4 regions of the Scandinavium sp. UTDF21-P1B genome follow, and region 2 is predicted to be linked to each of the others. Evidence: predicted binding sites of a transcription regulator. Region 2 holds the regulator's gene; each other region holds the start of a gene.

Region 1 (3,123 bases), on a different contig from region 2:
TGAAGGACGTCAGCAAACTGCATCAGATCTGGCTGTCGCCTAAAGTGATCGCCGACCTGAAAAAAATCCCTGAGCTGCGCAAGCAAAACCCGAACCTGAAGGTGCTGCTGTCGGTGGGCGGCTGGGGAGCCCATGGGTTCTCAGGCGCGGCGGACGATAAAGAGAGTCGCGAAGTCTTTATCCGTTCAGCAAATGACATCGTCAATACCTACGGCCTGGACGGGATCGATCTCGACTGGGAGTACCCGGTCAACGGCGCGTGGGGGCTGGTGGATAAAAAGCCGGAAGACAAGGACAACTTCACCGCCCTGCTGAAAGCGTTACGTGAAGCGCTGCCGAAGGAAAAACTGGTCACCGTCGCACTCGGTGCGAATGCGGAAAGTCCGAAAAGCTGGGTCGACGTGAAGGCCATTGCGCCGTATCTGAACTACATCAACCTGATGACTTACGATATGGCCTACGGTACACAGTACTTTAACTCCAACCTGTATGACTCCCAAACATGGCCTACGGTGGCGCAGGCGGATAAGTACAGCGCTGATTTCGTGGTGAACAACTATCTGGCGGCCGGGCTGAAGCCTGAGCAGATGAATCTGGGTATTGGTTTCTATGGCCGGGTGCCGAAGCGAGCCACTGAGCCAGGTATCGACTGGAGCAAGCCGGATGCCCAGAAGAACCCGGTCACGCAACCGTATTTTGGCCCAGCGGAAATCGCGCTGTTTAAATCACTCGGCTTCGATCTCAGCAAAGACACCTACGTGAAGTACAACGACATTGTCGACAAGCTGATTCACGATCCGCAGAAGCGCTTTACCGAACAGTGGGATGATGAGGCGAAAGTACCGTGGCTGTCGCTGAAGTCGGCTGAAGGGAAACCGCTGTTTGCGCTGTCATACGAAAACCCACGCTCGGTGGATTTGAAAGCGCAATACATCAAGGAGAAAGGCCTCGGCGGCGCGATGTTCTGGGAATATGGTGCGGATGACCACAACCAGTTAGCCAGGCAGCTGGCGACGTCTTTAGGGATTAAGCACTGATAAAGCAGAGTGCCCGGTGGTGGCTTCGCCGTATCGGGCCTACAGGCAAACGCTATCTGTAGGCCCGCGCAAGCAATGCGCCGCCGGGCATCAAATCACAAAACTTACTGCATTTTCAGCGTTGCAATCGGCTTCGGTGCGATACCGAAATCCTCTTTCAGCTGCTGCTTGCTCTTCATCACCATCTGCCCCTGCGTGTCGATGGTCATGTGCTGCGCGTCGGTGTTATTGCGCGCCTGCCACAGCATCACTAACTGCAGGCAATTCTCTTTCTGTTCCGCCGTCAGGGCGATGCCATCCGGCCATTTTCCCAGCTCAACGGCGGTTGCCAGACGCAAATACACTTCCTCTGACATGCCGTCGATCATTTGCTCAATATTCACCCTTCACTCCGTAGCGCAGGAATAATTTGCTGAATCGTTTCTTCAGCCCTTGGTTTGCTCGCCGTTTTGCTCATCGGTGAAGCTCAACGAAGCCGAATTCACGCAGTAGCGCTCCCCTGTAGGCTGCGGGCCATCCGGGAATACGTGACCAAGATGCGCGTCACAGTTTCCACAGCGGATTTCAGTGCGCTGCATGCCGTGGGAGGAGTCGTTCAGGTAGCGGATCGCCGTGTCGCTGACGGGTTCATAAAAGCTCGGCCAGCCGCAGCCAGAGTCGTACTTGCTTTCGGCGGTAAACAGCGCGGCATCGCACACCAGGCAGTGATATACGCCGTCGCGCTTGTTGTGCAGCAGGCGGCCGGTGAACGGCGGTTCGGTCCCGTGATTCTGCGTCACGTAGAACTGCATTTCGCTGAGCGAGCCTTTCAGCTGCTCCGGGGAAGGTTTGTTGGTCATGGGCTCACATCTCGCTGTATTAAGGACCACTTCAGCGTCGATTCTAACAAAACATTAACAATGAAGCGTGAACTTTTGTTCTAAACTTAGTCGTTGCGAAAGGGTCGCCAGATAATCGTGATCTGAATCACATTTTTATCTCTTATGGCCTTTAAAATTCCGGGCGCAGCCCCCATGTGGAATTTGGCCCAATGGATGAGTGAGTCGGTCAATCGTGCAAAGGCTATGCAGAGGATTGATTTGTCGCAATGATTGACACGATTCCGCTTGACGCTGCGTAAGGTTTTTGTAATTTTACAGGCAACCTTTTATTCACTAACAAATAGCTGGTGGAATATATGACTATCAAAGTAGGTATCAACGGTTTTGGCCGTATCGGTCGCATTGTTTTCCGTGCTGCTCAGGAACGTTCTGACATCGAAATCGTTGCAATCAACGATCTGTTGGACGCTGACTACATGGCGTACATGCTGAAATATGACTCCACTCACGGTCGTTTTAACGGCACCGTTGAAGTGAAAGACGGTCATCTGATCGTTAACGGTAAAAAAATCCGTGTTACCGCTGAGCGTGATCCGGCTAACCTGAAGTGGAATGAAGCAGGCGTTGACGTCGTTGCTGAAGCAACGGGTCTGTTCCTGACTGACGAAACCGCGCGTAAACACATCACCGCTGGTGCGAAAAAAGTTGTTCTGACTGGTCCTTCCAAAGACAACACCCCAATGTTTGTTAAAGGCGCTAACTTTGACAAATACGAAGGTCAGGACATCGTTTCCAACGCATCCTGCACCACCAACTGCCTGGCACCGCTGGCGAAAGTTATCAACGACAACTTCGGCATCATCGAAGGTCTGATGACCACCGTTCACGCGACCACCGCAACTCAGAAAACCGTTGATGGCCCGTCTCACAAAGACTGGCGCGGCGGCCGCGGCGCAGCTCAGAACATCATCCCATCCTCTACCGGCGCTGCTAAAGCAGTAGGTAAAGTACTGCCAGAACTGAACGGCAAACTGACTGGTATGGCGTTCCGCGTTCCAACTCCAAACGTATCCGTTGTTGACCTGACCGTTCGTCTGGAAAAAGCAGCGTCTTACGAAGAAATCAAGAAAGCAATCAAAGCGGCTTCTGAAGGCGCAATGAAAGGCGTTCTGGGTTACACCGAAGACGACGTTGTTTCTACCGATTTCAACGGCGAAGTTTGCACTTCCGTGTTCGATGCTAAAGCAGGTATCGCACTGAACGAC
Region 2 (3,123 bases):
CGCTGATGCGCGCCGCATTGCGCAGTGCAGCTGATTTTAGTGACAGATAACTTTTCAGCGCGGCAAACAGCGGCAGGCGTCGCTCGTTATCAGCCATCAGGTTGCGTGGGTAGAGCGGTCTTTGCATGCGTAGTACCCGCGCAATGCGGCCAAAGTGCCAGACGCAAAACTGCCCGACGGGATTATCCGGATGCTGGCGGGCGATCTTTTCCAGCGCGCCGATCTGCTTATCCATGCTAAAGCGTAGCGGAAAGCGGTGATACAGAATGTCATCGGCCATCACCCGCAGACGTGCGGCGATGGTTTGTGCGTTCCAGCGGATCACCGCTTCGGCGTGGCTACGCTCGACCAGCTTTTGCACCTCGGCGGGCTGATGCAGGCTGACGGAGATGTGCTCCTGTAAATCGAGCCCCATCTGAAAGGCGCGCAGCAGGCGTTTATAATCGTGGTTTTTGTTAGCGGCGAGCATATGCAGCTGCTGATAGCACTGGGTAATGAGATCAACGGCCTTTTGCTGGCGAGTCAGCAGCGGTGGCAACGCTTTTTCCGGATCGGTGTGCTGGGTCAGCAGGCTGTATTTGGCTTCGCAGTAATCGGCCAGCTGGCGGTAAAGCAGGCTCAGGGACTCGCGCAGGGGCTGTTCGCGCCACATCCAGAACCAGAACCAGTTAAACAGCCCGTACCACAGCGTGCCCAGCGCGTAGATAAGCAGCGGCTGCCAGACAGGCATGTTACCCGCGAGGCTCAACGTAAAAATCGAGGCGATCAGCGATGCGGGCAGCAGACGCGCATGCAGCGAACTGATTTCGGCGGTAACGCCCAGGGTCATTGCCAGGACGGTCAGAATTAAGGGCAGCGGCACGGTGTGTGCCAGCAGCAGCTGTACCGCCAGGCTGCATCCGGCAAACAGCGAACCACCAACAATCAGGCGTTTAAAGAAGCGCTTGTGGGGCGTGTCGAGACCGGCAATGTTGCAGCAGGCCGGGACTAAGGAGAACAGCAGACCGTACTTGAGATACCCCAGCACCAGGCCGATAGCCACAGGGGTGCATAACACCAGGGTTTGCCGCAGTGCGTAGTTAATTTCCGGGTGATAAATTAGCCTGCGCCACATAGCAATAGCAGTAGAGACAAAAACGGCGTACTGCAGGAGCAATACGCCGTCAAGCGAACTTAGCGGGTGCCGTAAACGACGATGGTTTTGCCGTGCGCGGAGATCAGGTTCTGATCTTCCAGCATTTTCAGGATACGGCCAACGGTTTCACGGGAGCAGCCCACGATCTGACCGATTTCCTGACGGGTGATTTTGATTTGCATACCGTCCGGGTGGGTCATGGCATCGGGCTGTTTTGCCAGGTTCAACAGCGTCTGCGCGATACGACCGGTAACGTCGAGGAAGGCAAGGTTACCTACTTTTTCAGAAGTGACCTGCAGGCGACGTGCCATCTGAGAAGAGAGGCGCATCAGAATATCCGGATTCACCTGGATAAGCTGACGGAATTTTTTATAGGAAATTTCAGCCACTTCACAGGCGGTTTTCGCCCGGACCCATGCACTACGCTCCTGGCCTTCTTCGAACAGGCCAAGCTCACCGATGAAATCGCCCTGGTTGAGGTAAGAGAGAATCATCTCTTTGCCTTCTTCGTCCTTGATGAGTACTGCCACAGAGCCTTTCACGATGTAGTACAGCGTTTCTGCTTTTTCACCCTGGTGAATCAGCGTGCTCTTGGAGGGGTACTTATGAATATGGCAATGAGACAAGAACCATTCAAGGGTAGGGTCTGTTTGCGGTTTGCCAAGCACCATGCGCGGTTATCCTCTGTTATAAGCTGACTCCAGCGGCAGACACGACACTGCCACTGGCTTTGCATTCATATCCTTCCCTGTACCTGGGAAGTCGGCTGTCGGATTTGACTGCAGCCTGTTGTCTGATGTCCTCTGCATACATGCATTACTTCAATGTATTACTGTAGCATCCCGACTGTTTTAGCATAGCTTTTGCCGCGTGTCTCCTGGTGTCTCGCTTCAGCATGACGCACGTCGCCTTCCGTTGCGAGATTTGTTATGTGCGCGTAATCTGTCAGGAAAATTGCAACTCTGGAGTTAACAATTATGCAAGCGCGTGTGAAATGGGTTGAAGGCTTAACCTTCCTCGGTGAGTCAGCTTCTGGCCACCAGATCCTGATGGACGGCAACTCCGGGGATAAAGCGCCAAGCCCGATGGAAATGGTGCTGATGGCAGCAGGGGGGTGCAGTGCGATAGACGTTGTTTCCATCCTGCAAAAGGGCCGTCATGACGTGACGGACTGTGAAGTGAAGCTCACTTCAGAGCGTCGCGAGGAAGCGCCGCGCCTGTTTACCCACATCAACCTGCACTTCATCGTGACCGGTAAAGATCTGAAAGAAGCTGCGGTATCGCGTGCGGTGGATCTGTCTGCGGAAAAATACTGCTCTGTGGCGCTGATGCTGGAGAAAGCGGCGAAAATCACCCACTCGTTTGAAGTGGTGGAAGGGTAATGCCCTCTACGGCCTGATGCCCTCACCCCGATCCTCTCCCCGTGGGAGAGGGAGCAAACATTAAAAACCTTCTCTTCAGAGAAGGTTTTGCAATTTATATCGCCCGACCTTCTATTAACCGCTCGACCAGCGGCGTCATAATCAGCTCCATCGCCAGCCCCATCTTCCCGCCCGGCACCACCAATGTATTCATGTGAGAAATGAATGAGCCCTGCAGCATCGCCAGCAGCCAGGGGAAATCAATGTCGCCCAGGTTCTGGAAATGGATCACCACAAAGCTTTCATCCAGCGACGGGATGCTTTTGGCGGCAAACGGGTTTGAGGTATCTACTGTCGGTACGCGCTGGAAGTTGATATGCGTGCGGGAAAACTGTGGGGTAATGAAGTTGATGTAGTCTTCCATGGAGCGGACGACGGAATCCATTACCGCTTCACGCGAATGCCCGCGCTCGCTCATATCGCGGGTAAGTTTCTGGATCCACTCGAGGTTCACAATAGGCACGACGCCGACCAGCAAATCGACGTGTTTCGCCACATCATGTTGAGGCGTCACCACGCCGCCGTGCAGCCCTTCATAAAACAGCACGTCGGTGGGTTCTGGAAGCG
Region 3 (3,123 bases), on a different contig from region 2:
TATGGCGACCAGGCCGAACAGTCGTTGCAGAACTACCACTTCGACATGCTGTTTCTCGGGGTGGATGCCATCGACACCGATCGCGGCGTCAGCACGCATAATGAAGATGAAGCTCGTCTCAACCGCCGGATGTGCGAGGTGGCCGAGCGCATCATCGTGGTGACCGACTCCAGTAAGTTCAATCGCTCCAGCCTGCATAAAATTATCGATACCCCGCGTATCGACATGATCATCACCGACGAAGGTATTCCGGCAGAAAGCCTGAAAGAGCTGCAGCGTGTGGGGATTGAGGTGTTGCAGGTGAAGGCGTAATTGCGGGATTTGGAAAAGGAAGAGCCGGGTAGCGCTGGCGCATACCCGGCCTGGAAGCCTGCAAGACAATCAGGTCACCGGCGCCGGGTTAAACACCGCCAGCTGATTGTGCAGCCCCCACTGGTCGGAAAACGTCTTTTTGCGCCCGCTCGCTACATCCAGAATAAAGTGGAACAGCCTCCAGCCGACATCCTCAATAGTTTCTTCCCCGGTGGCTATCGTGCCTGCATTGATGTCCATAAGGTCATACCAGCGGTTGGCGAGCGCCGTGCGCGTTGCCATCTTGATGACTGGCACCGCCATCAGGCCGTAAGGCGTGCCTCGCCCGGTGGTAAACACCTGAACCGTTATCCCGGAGGCGACCTGCTGCGTGCCGCAGACGAAGTCGCTGGCGGGCGTGGCGGCGTATATCAGGCCACGCTTCGTCGGGCGCTGCCCCGGAGAGAGCACTTCGACAATCGCGCTTTGCCCGGATTTGGCAATCGATCCCAATGCTTTTTCTACCACGTTCGCCAGCCCGCCTTTTTTATTGCCGGGCGAAGGGTTGGCGCTGCGGTCCGTTTTGCCCATATCGAGATAGTTATCGTACCAGGCCATCTCCTCCAGCAGGCGTTTGCCGACCTCTTCGTTAATGGCGCGCGGCGTGAGCAGGTGAATCGCGTCGCGCACTTCAGTCACCTCCGAGAACATCACCGTGGCGCCACAGCGGACCAACAGATCTGAGGCGTAGCCGACAGCCGGGTTGGCGGTGACGCCGGAGAAGGCATCGCTGCCGCCGCACTGCATGCCGACCACCAGGTCAGATGCCGGGCAGGTTTCGCGCTGGCGCTGGTTGAGCTTAGCCAGATGTCGTTCGGCGACCTGCAAAATATCGTCGACCATTGAGCGAAAACCGACGTGCTGCTCATCCTGCAAACGCACAACGCTGGCGCCGTCCACCGGAATGGCCTGTACATCTTCACTCCCCTGTAGCAGCCGCTCCGGCTGAAGCTTTTCACAGCCAAGCCCGACGACCATCACTTCGCCACCGAAATTAGGGTTCAGGGCGATATTGTGGATGGTGCGAATCGGCACGATGGCGGCGGGCGCATTGATAGCCACGCCGCAGCCGTAGAGGTGATTGAGGCCAACCACGCCGTCGACGTTAGGGTATTTAGGCAGTAAGTCGCGCTCGATAATTTTCACCACAAAATCCACAACGCCCGCCACGCAGTGGACGCTGGTGGAAATACCAAGCAGATTTTTAGTGCCGACGCTGCCGTCTGCATTGCGATAACCTTCGAAGGTATAGCCTTCCAGGGCAGGCAATGGCTCTGGCACCCGCGTGGCTAATGGCAGGGTTGCCAGCGGCGGCGCTTCCGGCAGAGCGACGGTAGATTCATCAATCCAGCTGCCTTGTGCGATATCCCGCACCGCATAGCCAATGACTTCGCCGTAGCGGACAATTTCGCCGTGGCATGGAATAGCCTCCAGCGCGACCTTATGGCCCTGAGGAATATGCTCCACCAGCGTCAGGCCGTCGGCAAAACAGGTTCCTGCCTTTAGCCCATTATCGTTAACAATAATGGCGACGTTATCAGCGGCATGCACTTTGATATAAATTGCCTGCGGTGCCTTATCCCGGATTTCGATATCAGCCATTGTTCCGTTTTCTCCAGTATGAAAAGAGACAGCGAAATAAAGAAAATGAAGAGCCGCCAATATGCCGGGGGAATGCACGGGAAAATGTGATCGCTATCACTCAATAAGCCGCCGGAAACCTAGCCGGGCCAGCAATATCACGTTCTGTGGCGCAGCGCGTATCAGGGTGTGCAGATGCACAGGACAATGAAAGAAACGGGTAAAGATATTGGTTTCCTGCACAATGCGCGACTCTTCAGGGCTGCTTATACTGAACAGGTTTTTATTTCAGAGCCTGCGCATTGGGCGGCAGATAAATAAGAAGGGCGTGGGGTTCACTGACTGACGAATAAAATAACCAAAGGCTGAAATCATGACGAACGGATTATTTCCGAACACCTTCAAGGCTGCGCTGGCGGCACATCAGATTCAGATTGGCTGCTGGTCAGCATTGGCGAACCCAATCAGCACTGAAGTACTGGGGCTGGCTGGCTTCGACTGGCTGGTGCTGGACGGAGAGCATGCCCCCAACGATATCTCGACTTTTATTCCACAGCTGATGGCGCTGAAGGGAAGCTCAAGCGCCCCGGTGGTGAGGGTGCCAACTAACGAACCGGTCATTATTAAGCGCCTGCTGGATATCGGCTTCCATAACTTCCTGATCCCGTTTGTCGAAACGCAAGAAGAAGCCATTCTTGCGGTAGCCTCCACGCGTTATCCGCCTGAAGGGATCCGCGGCGTGTCGGTATCACACCGCGCCAATATGTTTGGCACCGTGCCGGACTATTTCACTCAGTCGAACAACAACATTTCCGTTCTGGTGCAGATCGAAAGCCAGACAGGGGTGGACAACGTCGATGCTATCGCGGCTACTGACGGCGTGGACGGCATATTTGTCGGTCCGAGCGATCTGGCCGCGGCCTTCGGCCATCTTGGCAACGCGTCGCATCCTGAGGTGCAGAAATGCATTCAGCACATCTTCGCGCGCGCCAAAGCGCATGGTAAACCGAGCGGTATTCTGGCGCCCGTTGAGGCCGACGCCCGTCGCTATCTGGAGTGGGGAGCAACCTTCGTTGCCGTCGGCAGCGATCTCGGCGTATTCCGCTCCGCCACGCAAAAGCTGGCTGACGCCTTTAAAAAATAACCACCACCGTAATTGAGAAGGAACAGAAGATGACGATGAAAGTGGGC
Region 4 (3,123 bases), on a different contig from region 2:
GTAAATGCGGATGTCGTTTCCATTATTCGGCCTCCAGAACCATCGCCGCACCAAGTCCACCGGCCGCACAGGCGGTGACAAGGCCAAAGCCACCGCCGCGACGGCGGAGCTCGTTCAGCGTTTGGGTGATCATGCGCGCGCCCGTAGCGGCAAAAGGATGCCCGTAGGCAATCGAGCCGCCAAGCACGTTAAATTTGCTGTCGTCGATCTCGCCCGTCGCATGGCTACGGCCCAGCACGTCGCGGGCAAAACGTTCGCTCGCCATGAGCTGGACGTTCGCCAGGGTTTGTGCGGCAAAGGCTTCATGCATATCAAAGAGGGTTAAATCCGCCATCGTCAGCCCTGCTCGCTCGAGCGCAAGCGGCGTCGACCACGCCGGGCCCAGCAGCATGTCCTGCCAGACGTCAATCGCGGTAAACGCGTAACTGCGCAAATAGCCCAGAGGCTTGAGGCCAAGCTCTTTAGCGCGGGACTCCGTCATCAGAATCACGGCGGCAGCACCATCGGTGAGCGGCGTGCTGTTAGCAGCGGTTACCGTGCCGTGCTTGCGGTCAAATGCCGGGCGCAGTTTGGCGTAGTCCGCAATCGTGGAGTTGCCACGAATGTTGTTATCTTTTTCCAGCGGCTCGCGAAACGGCGGCGCGTAGGCCGTCATGACTTCATCCGCGAGCTTGCCCTCTTCCCAGGCTTTGGCGGCATACATATGCGATCGATGCGCCAGCGCATCCTGCTGCTCGCGGGTGATCCCCCAGGTTTTCGCCATTTGCTCGGCGGTATCGCCCATGCGCAGCCCGGTGGAATACTCGGCAACGGCTGGCGGTACCGGAGCCAGGTCTTTCAGCCGCAGGCGGGAGAAGAGTTTAAGTTTTTGCCCGAGCGTACGCGCCTTGTTGGCATCAACAAGCGTGCGGGCCAGCGTTTTGCTGACGCCTATCGGCAATACAGAAGAAGAGTCTGCCCCGCCGGCGATCCCGGCGCGAATGGTGCCAGCCATCAAACTTTCCGCCACGTTGGCGACAGCCTGGAAACTGGTGGCGCAGGCACGACTTACGCTATAGGCGTCGGTATGAACGCTCATGCCGGTGCCGAGCACGATTTCGCGGGCAATGTTGGGCGCTTCAGGCATCTGCACCACCTGGCCGAAAACCAGCTGTTCGATAACTTCGGGGGGAATTTCGCTGCGAGCCAACAGTTCACCCACAACCATTTTACCGAGATCGACCGCCGGAATGCCGTGGAATGCCGTCGCCTGGCGTGCAAAAGGCGTGCGTAGCCCGCTGACAATGGCAATGCGATCGCCCTGACGGGTGACAAGCGATAATGCCTGACTCATAACCTTCCCCTGATAATGTAAAAAAGTGGTCTGACCTGATAACAGTCTTAACTAATTTTTTACATCCAGCCAATGGGGGAAGCCAAAAAGTGAGAGCCAAAACACATTGAGATAAAAAAGAAAACGGCCCTGTTCAACAGGGCCGTTTTAAAGAAGGGATTAACGCAGACCGAGCTGGAAAATCAGGGTTTCCGCTTCGCAGCAGAACACGAAATCGATATCCAGCTGCACGCCATCTTCAACTTCTTTAAAAGTAGAAGTGATTTTGCATGGATCGGATTCCACACCGCGTGCTCTTTCGCTAAGCGCCGCCAGAGTTTCTTCGGCTTCAGCACGGTTAGCGAAAACGCGGCTGTAAGAAGCGGTGCAGTCGGTGTTGTCCATGATGGTACCAACATCCATACAGCAGCAAACCGGGGTTTCATCAGCACTGCATTTACTCATCGTAGATTTCCTCTGTATTCGCACTCAGGGTGCCAGATAAACAATGCTTTTATTTTACGCCCCAGCCCCTGGCGTCTCCAGTCGATATTACTTTCCGCGGCCTTAAGTGACCTAAATCACAATTAAAAATGATCTAAAACAAAAATCCCCTTCTCAGGTGAACCTTTCTGGCGGCAATTTTGCCAGATGGATCATGTTTCTTAGATCACACATGAAAAAACTTATAAACAAACTTGCAACATTCCGTCTGGTCAGACCTATACTCTCGGCACTGGTCTGATTTCTCTGACGTAACACAGACCCTACACTTCGCGCTTCTGTTACGGCATGTAACAAATTTTGCATAAAAATAACTCAATTGAGGTTATGGTCATGAGCCAAAAAACCCGCTTTACAAAATCTGCTCTCGCAGTTGCAGTGGCACTTGTTTCCTCCCAGGCCTGGTCCGCAGGCTTCCAGTTAAATGAATTCTCAGCCTCCGGCTTAGGGCGTGCGTATTCTGGTGAAGGCGCTATCGCCGACGATCCAGGCAACGCCAGCCGTAACCCGGCGCTGATCATGATGTATGACCGCCCACAGATGTCTATCGGTGGCGTGTACATTGATCCGGATGTCAACATCACCGGTAAATCCCCGACAGGCAAGAGCACCAGCGCCGATAACATCGCGCCATCTGCCTGGGTACCTAACTTACACTTTGTCATGCCTGTTAACGATCAATTTGGTTTCGGTGCATCCGTCACCTCTAACTATGGCCTGGCAACTGAATACAACAGCGACTACGCGGCGGGAAGCGTGGGCGGTAAAACCGATCTGACCACCGCGAACCTGAACCTGAGTGCGGCATATCGCCTCAACAGCGCATGGAGCTTCGGCCTCGGCTTTGATGCTGTATATGCTAAGGCGAAAATTGAGCGTTATGCAGGTGACCTGGGCCAGATTGTTGCTGGTTCTGGTGCGCTGAACTCTAACCCGCAGTTGGCTGGTGCTGTCGCGCAGATCCCAGCGGATACTCAGATTGCTCGCCTGAAGGGTGACGACTGGGGCTTCGGCTGGAACGCCGGTATCCTGTATGAACTGGACAAAAATAACCGTTACGGCTTCACCTACCGTTCTGAAGTCAAAGTGGACTTCGACAAAGGTGAATACAAGAGCGACCTGCCGTCTGCCTATAACCAGATCCTCGGCAACTTCGGCCTGCCAGCGGGCACCGACGGTCGTACCGTCGATGGTTCTCTGACCCTGAACCTGCCGGAAATGTGGGAGCTGTCCGGTTATAACAAAGTGGCACCGCAGTGGGCTATCCACTACAGCGCGACCTACACCAGCTGGAGCCAGTTCCAGGA

What was found. The regulator CRP, encoded in region 2, controls carbon source genes, mostly activating them, when cyclic AMP is high. The targets are predictions, from matches to a motif close to ATGTGANNNNNNTCACAT.
Region 1: the regulator CRP is predicted to act here: its motif matches at 1,992-2,009, upstream of msrB (peptide-methionine (R)-S-oxide reductase MsrB).
Region 3: the regulator CRP is predicted to act here: its motif matches at 2,038-2,055, upstream of garD (galactarate dehydratase).
Region 4: the regulator CRP is predicted to act here: its motif matches at 1,882-1,899, upstream of AB1287_RS15110 (YfcZ/YiiS family protein).

Annotation. Positions count from the first base shown of each region.
Region 1 covers NZ_JBFLVD010000015.1:382,350-385,472, forward strand. The annotation lists gene AB1287_RS14090 (glycoside hydrolase family 18 protein) at 1-1,037, shown strand, start outside; gene AB1287_RS14095 (YeaC family protein) at 1,142-1,420, opposite strand; gene msrB (peptide-methionine (R)-S-oxide reductase MsrB) at 1,463-1,876, opposite strand; gene gapA (glyceraldehyde-3-phosphate dehydrogenase) at 2,215-3,123, shown strand, end outside.
Region 2 covers NZ_JBFLVD010000018.1:297,243-300,365, forward strand. The annotation lists gene AB1287_RS16500 (YccS/YhfK family putative transporter) at 1-1,114, opposite strand, end outside; gene crp (cAMP-activated global transcriptional regulator CRP) at 1,174-1,806, opposite strand; gene AB1287_RS16510 (OsmC family protein) at 2,113-2,517, shown strand; gene AB1287_RS16515 (phosphoribulokinase) at 2,612-3,123, opposite strand, start outside.
Region 3 covers NZ_JBFLVD010000014.1:125,272-128,394, forward strand. The annotation lists gene AB1287_RS11380 (DeoR family transcriptional regulator) at 1-312, shown strand, start outside; gene garD (galactarate dehydratase) at 382-1,953, opposite strand; gene garL (2-dehydro-3-deoxyglucarate aldolase) at 2,306-3,076, shown strand; gene garR (2-hydroxy-3-oxopropionate reductase) at 3,106-3,123, shown strand, end outside.
Region 4 covers NZ_JBFLVD010000017.1:189,678-192,800, forward strand. The annotation lists gene fadJ (fatty acid oxidation complex subunit alpha FadJ) at 1-23, opposite strand, end outside; gene fadI (acetyl-CoA C-acyltransferase FadI) at 23-1,333, opposite strand; gene AB1287_RS15110 (YfcZ/YiiS family protein) at 1,493-1,777, opposite strand; gene fadL (long-chain fatty acid transporter FadL) at 2,150-3,123, shown strand, end outside.